Regions from separate parts of the Nitratireductor rhodophyticola genome, predicted to be linked through region 3. Evidence: predicted binding sites of a transcription regulator. Region 3 holds the regulator's gene; each other region holds the start of a gene.

Region 1 (2,202 bases), on a different contig from region 3:
AAGATGACGCCGGAAGACTGGCGCGCGGTGGTCGATGTTAATCTCAACGGCGTCTTCAACATGACGCATCAGGTTTTCGCCGGCATGCGCTCGCGCAAGTTCGGCCGGATCATCAGTATTTCCTCGATCAACGGTCAGAAAGGCCAGATGGGGCAGGCCAATTACTCGGCCGCCAAGGCCGGCGAGATCGGTTTCACCAAGGCGCTGGCCCAGGAGGGGGCGCGTTTCAATGTGACGGTGAATGCGATCTGCCCGGGCTATATCGCCACCGACATGGTGATGGCCGTGCCGGAAGCGGTGCGCGAGAAGATCATCGCGCAGATCCCGGTGGGGCGGCTGGGCGAGGCGTCGGAAATCGCACGGTCGGTGCTCTTCCTGGCGTCCGACGATGCAGGCTTCGTGACCGGCTCGACGCTGACCGTCAATGGCGGGCAATACTTCATCTGATGAAAATCAGGCGTGCCGCGCCGTAAATTTTCGGGACGCTGTGGATCGATCATGGCGTTCCGGATTCCTCGATCCTGTATCAATTTGAAGCAATTCGGTTAACGGAGCTTTCATCCTGCCGGAGCCGAGCTGTGGATAAGGTGTGCGCTGTCTGTCGACAGGCGGTGGAAAACACCAGATGTAGCGGTGAACGTACCGGGAACATTGCGATATCACTGATTCGTCGCCGATTCGTTCCGGGTTTGGTCGAAGTGTTAATGCCAGGTCTCAACCCGCGCGGCGCGGCTGTTAACGGCGGGTCAAATTTTCCTAACAAAATCTTATGCTTGTGCAGAGTGGAACGGGCCTGCGTCTCCGCTGCCTGCAAAAGGTTAACGCTTGCCCTTCCTTTGCGGCACTTCCGGTTTGGCGCCGATTCAGCATCTAGTTCCGCTTCCTCTGCGTCATACAGTATGTTGGGGTGAACAAAACGAGAAATCTGCAAAGTCAGTGATTCGTCGCCGATTCGTTCCAGACTCGTTCCAAACCTTAACGGATGCATGGATATGCGAAGGCATATGGCAGTCATTGTCGGGGGAATGACAGTCTTGCCTTGGAATGCGGAGGCAAAGCGTGCTAACCCGTGTGCTCGCCTTTTTTCGCTGAGGTAGACGGCTTTCCGGGCCCTATGAATTTCCAGAATCAGAACGCCAGCCCCCGGGTGCTTTCGGGGCGCAACGTCACAGCCATCCTCGGCCCTACCAACACGGGCAAGACGCATCTCGCCATCGAGCGCATGGTTGCGCATTCCAGCGGCATTATCGGCCTGCCGCTGCGCCTGCTTGCGCGCGAGGTCTATTCGCGCGTGGTCGCCAAGGTGGGCGAGCAGCATGTGGCACTGATAACCGGCGAGGAAAAGATAGCGCCGCCGGGGGCACGCTTTTCGGTGTGTACGGTGGAGGCGATGCCGCGTGAGGCCGATGTGGCCTTCGTTGCGATCGACGAGGTCCAGCTTGCCGCTGATCTCGAGCGCGGCCACATTTTCACCGACCGTATCCTGCATCTGCGAGGCCGCGAGGAAACGTTGCTGCTCGGGGCCGGCACGATGCGCGGCATACTGGAGAAGCTCCTGCCGGGCCTCTCCGTCATCACCCGGCCGCGCATGTCGGTGCTCACCTATTCCGGCTCACGCAAGATCACGCGGCTGCCACGCCGCTCGGCCATCGTGGCGTTCTCCTCCGACGAGGTTTATGCCATCGGTGAGCTGATCCGCCGCCAGCGCGGCGGGGTGGCCGTGGTGCTCGGTGCGCTAAGCCCCCGCACGCGCAACGCACAGGTCGCGCTCTATCAGTCCGGCGATGTCGACTATCTGGTGGCGACGGATGCGATCGGCATGGGGCTCAACCTCGATGTCGATCATGTGGCCTTCGCGCAGAACCGCAAATTCGACGGTTTCCAGTATCGCGATCTCAATCCGGCGGAGCTCGGCCAGATCGCAGGCCGTGCCGGCCGGCACCTGCGCGACGGCACGTTTGGCGTTACCGGCCAGGTCGATCCCTTCGCCGATGAACTGGTCCACCGCATCGAGGCGCATGAATTCGACCCCGTGAAGGTGCTGCAATGGCGCACGGCGTCGTTCGACTTCTCAAGCGTCGATGCGCTCAAGGCGTCGCTCGATACGCCGCCGCCCGTGGATGGCCTGACGCGCGCGCTGCCGGCCGCCGATGCGAAAGTGCTCGAATTCCTGTCGCGTGAAGGGGATGTCCGGGCGCTGGC
Region 2 (2,202 bases), on a different contig from region 3:
CTTCGTCACCGAGTTTGCGGACCTGATGCCCGAAACCCTCATCACGCGTGACACGCGTGAGGTCGACGATTTCCGGAAAAAGCATGGCGACATCATCGTCAAGCCGCTCTACGGCAATGGCGGTGCGGGCATCTTCCATTTGAGGGAGGGTGACCGCAATCTCGCTTCGCTGCTGGAGATGTTCATGGGCGCCTTCCGCGAGCCTTTCATCGTGCAGCGCTATCTGAAAGAGGTGCGGGGCGGCGACAAGCGCATCATCCTCATCGAGGGCGAGCCCGTCGGTGCTATCAATCGGGTTCCCGCCGATCATGATTCCCGCTCCAACATGCATGTCGGCGGCCGCGCGGAACATGCGGAACTGACCGAGCGCGAGCGCGAGATCTGCGCGCGCATCGGCCCGTCCCTGCGCGAACGCGGCTTCACCCTGGTCGGCATCGATGTCATCGGCGACTGGCTGACGGAAATCAACGTGACCTCGCCAACGGGCATCCGGGAGGTGAAGAGGTTCGGCGGAGCCGACATTGCCGCCCTGTTCTGGGAGGCCGTTGAGGCGCGTCGGGCCGGCGGCTGATATGGCCCTGTTCCGCCGGCACAACCGCCTGCAACCCGAAAACAACCCATACGCTTGCCTGTTCCTGAAACGTTCTTGATCTGATCGCCGGAACCTGCTTCAATGAAGTTGCAGGGCGATGAGATTTCTTGTTCTGGCTGTATTTCTGATGCGTCTTGCCGGGATGCAGGCCTGCCTGCGTCTTGTGGATGCCAGGGCATCGGACCGAAAAGTGGGTACCGGTTTTCGGGTTGTTCCGATGCCCTTTCAAAGACCTGGACCGCCTTTGTGCGCCCGAATGGGTGCATGGCGATCCAGAAACAGCCGGTTCAGGCGTGGCTGGGGGGATAACGCATGGTTTCGCATGTCCGCACTGTGGCCTTTCAGGGGGTGGAGGCCGTTCCCGTCGACGTGCAGGTCATGGTTGCCCCCGGCAAGATGGGAATGCAGATCGTCGGGCTCGCCGACAAGGCGGTGGCGGAAAGCCGGGAGCGGGTGCAGGCCGCGCTTCATGCCTCCGGCCTGTCCATGCCGCCGAAGAAGGTGACGGTCAATCTCGCCCCCGCCGATCTGCCGAAGGAGGGAAGCCATTATGATCTCCCCATCGCTCTGGGGCTGATGGCGGCGCTCGGCGCTGTCCCTTCAGATGCGCTGGCGGGTTACGTCGTCCTCGGCGAACTGTCGCTCGATGGCACGGTCGCTGCGGTCAATGGTGTTTTGCCGGCTGCCATTGGTGCAAACGCCATGGAACGCGGCCTGATCTGTCCCCACGCCTGTGGCGCGGAAGCGGCATGGGCCGGCGCGGATATAGATATTCTCGCTCCGCGCAGCCTCATCGCGCTGGCCAATCATTTCCGGGGTAGCCAGGTCATGAGCCGGCCGGAGCCGGCGCTCTATCCGCCGCCGTCCACGGTGCCGGACCTTGCCGATATTCGCGGGCAGGAAGCCGCCAAGCGAACGCTCGAAGTGGCGGCTGCCGGTGGCCACAATCTCCTGATGGTCGGGCCACCGGGCGCCGGCAAGTCCATGCTGGCGCAGCGCCTGCCGTCCATCCTGCCGCCGCTCGCGCCGCGCGAGCTTCTGGAGGTTTCGATGATCGCCTCCATCGCCGGCGAACTGGCGGATGGGAAACTGTCGGACCGGCGCCCCTTTCGCGCGCCGCACCATTCCGCATCCATGGCGGCCATCGTGGGCGGCGGGTTGAAGGCCCGGCCCGGCGAGGCCTCGCTGTCCCATCATGGCGTTCTGTTTCTCGATGAATTGCCGGAGTTCTCCCCGCAGGTTCTCGATTCCCTGCGCCAGCCACTCGAGACCGCCGAATGCGTGATCGCCCGTGCCAATCACCGGGTCAGCTACCCGGCGCGCATCCAGCTTGTCGCCGCCATGAACCCGTGCCGCTGCGGCATGGCGGGGGAGCCCGGCCATCGTTGCCGGCGCGGGCCGCGCTGCGTGACGGATTATCAGGCGCGCATTTCAGGTCCGCTGCTCGACCGCATCGATCTTCGCATCGATGTTCCTGCGGTTTCTGCCGGAGATCTCATCGGCGGGGCAGGGCGGGCCGAAACGAGCGCTGCCGTGGCCGAGCGTGTCGCCTTTGCCCGGCAAAAGCAGCAGGCACGCTACACGGCGCATGGCCTGCCGGCGTGGACCAC
Region 3 (2,202 bases):
CTCGATCAGGTGGACGATGTGGGCGGGCTGGTTTTCGATGCGGACGCAATCACCGCCTTTCGCGGCGATCCGGAGACGCTTTTCGCCATGATCAAGGCCTCCGCCGCGCAGGTCGTTCTGACACCGCACGAAGGCGAATTCGGGCGCCTGTTTGCAGGTCTTGAAGATGCGCCGGAGGTCTCGAAAGTGGAGCGGGCCCGGGAGGCAGCCATGCGATCCGGTGCAACAATCGTGCTCAAGGGACCGGATACGGTGGTTGCGGCGCCCGACGGGCGGGCAGCCATCAATGTGAACGCAACGCAGCACCTGGCCACAGCCGGGTCAGGCGATGTCCTGTCCGGAATCGTGGCTGGTCTGATGGCACAGAGGATGCCGGCATTTGAAGCAGCCTGCGCGGGTGTCTGGCTTCATGCGGAGGCCGGCGGAGTGTTCGGCCGAGGGCTTATCGCCGAAGATCTGCCCGAGATGCTGCCCCGGGTTCTGCAGTCTCAGTTCCCGGAACATGTCCGCTGAAAGGTCGAAGCGAGCGGGACGTACCGGCGGGGAGAAACGAACGGGGTGTACCCGGCTGTGGAAGAAAAGTGGGGGCTACACAGACGGCTCGACCCGCCGTCGCCGCGTTGGAGGATTTTGCAGTCAGTTTTTTCCACCTGACTGCAACATACTTCAGTAACGGCGCATCAATCCAACCAGACGCCCCTGAACCTTGACCCGGTCGGGGCCGAAAATCCGCGTTTCATAGGCCGGGTTTGCAGCTTCAAGGGCAATCGACGCGCCTTTGCGGCGAAAGCGTTTCAGGGTTGCTTCTTCCTGATCCACCAGCGCGACCACGATCTCGCCCGGATTGGCGGTCTGGGTTTCGCGGATGATGACGGTATCGCCGTCGAAGATCCCCGCCTCGATCATGGAATCGCCCCTGACCTCCAGCGCGTAATGATCGCCGCCGCTCAGCATGTCCGGGGGGACGGCGATGGAATGTGTCTGGTGCTGAATGGCGTCGATGGGAACGCCGGCAGCGATGCGCCCCATCACCGGCACGGAGACGACGCCAGCCAGACCGTCATCATTGCTGGCGGCGGGTTTTGGCTGGGGCGAGGGGGCTTTGCCGAGGCTGCCTTCAATGACGCTGGGCGAGAATTTGCGTGCGCCGGGGTTCAGGCCGGGAGCAATCGAATCGGGGAGGCGCAGAACTTCCAGTGCGCGAGCCCGATTGGGAAGCCGGCGAATGAAGCCACGCTCCTCGAGCGCGGTGATCAATCGATGAATGCCGGATTTCGAGGCAAGGTCCAGCGCTTCCTTCATTTCATCGAAGGAGGGCGGAATTCCTGTCTCCTTCAGCCGCTCGTGGATGAACAGGAGAAGTTCGTGCTGCTTGCGGGTCAGCATGGGCGCCACCGAGAATCAGTTAAAAACAAAACCAGAACATACTCTATATGTTCCAGTTGTGTTCCGCAACTCCCGGCATTTGTGTGCGGTTTACCGGGGCTACGGCGCCGCGAACAGCGCCTTGGCACCATCGGCGACGAACTGCACGGCGAGCGCGGCCAGTATAACGCCGAGAAGGCGTGTCAGGATCGAGCGTCCTGTCTCGCCGAGGAAGCGGTCGACGCGCTCGGCAAGCGTGAAGACGGCGTAGGTGATGACGATCGTTGTCGCCAGGATTGCCAGCAGTGTCGCGCTTCCGGCCAGTCCGCCGAAGGAACCCGAGAGCAGAACGGTGGCCGAAATCGCGCCGGGACCGGCTATCAGGGGGATCGCCAGCGGAAAGGCGGCGATGTTTCGGATCATGTCACGGGTGATGGCGCGCTCGGCGCTCTTCTCATGGCGTTCCTGGCGGCGCTCGAAGATCATTTCGAAGGCGATGAAGAAGAGCAGCAGGCCGCCCGCCACGCGGAAAGCGGGAAGTGTGATCCCGAACACGGAGAGTATGGCGCTGCCGGCCACGCCGAAGAGAGCGAGGACCGCGAAGCCGATGATCGCCGCCCGAACGGCGACCTGATTGCGCTCCGACCGGTTCATGCCCACCGTCAGGGCGAGAAAGAGCGGGGCGAGGCCTGGCGGGTCCACGGTCACGAGCAGTGTGACAAAGGCATTGAATACGGTCTCGTAGCCTAGCATGAGGTCCTCCCTTGCAACTGTCTAGCCCAGTCGGGAGGCTTCGGAAAAGACCCGAATGTGTCTCCTGGCGGGCGGTCTGCGGCA

The links. Region 3 encodes LexA, which represses DNA repair genes until DNA is damaged. Its sites were predicted from a motif close to TGTTCNNNNTGTGTTCNG; they were not measured.
Region 1: a site for LexA is predicted at 954-971, ahead of KUG85_RS12140 (helicase-related protein). Genes of this name have one in related genera too.
Region 2: a site for LexA is predicted at 631-648, ahead of KUG85_RS14430 (YifB family Mg chelatase-like AAA ATPase). Genes of this name have one in related genera too.

The regions. Positions count from the first base shown of each region.
Region 1 covers NZ_JAHSSF010000003.1:229,381-231,582, reverse strand. The annotation lists gene phbB (acetoacetyl-CoA reductase) at 1-447, shown strand, start outside; gene KUG85_RS12140 (helicase-related protein) at 1,115-2,202, shown strand, end outside.
Region 2 covers NZ_JAHSSF010000003.1:704,260-706,461, forward strand. The annotation lists gene gshB (glutathione synthase) at 1-571, shown strand, start outside; gene KUG85_RS14430 (YifB family Mg chelatase-like AAA ATPase) at 905-2,202, shown strand, end outside.
Region 3 covers NZ_JAHSSF010000001.1:573,747-575,948, forward strand. The annotation lists gene KUG85_RS02690 (NAD(P)H-hydrate dehydratase) at 1-513, shown strand, start outside; gene lexA (transcriptional repressor LexA) at 667-1,386, opposite strand; gene KUG85_RS02700 (MarC family protein) at 1,486-2,118, opposite strand.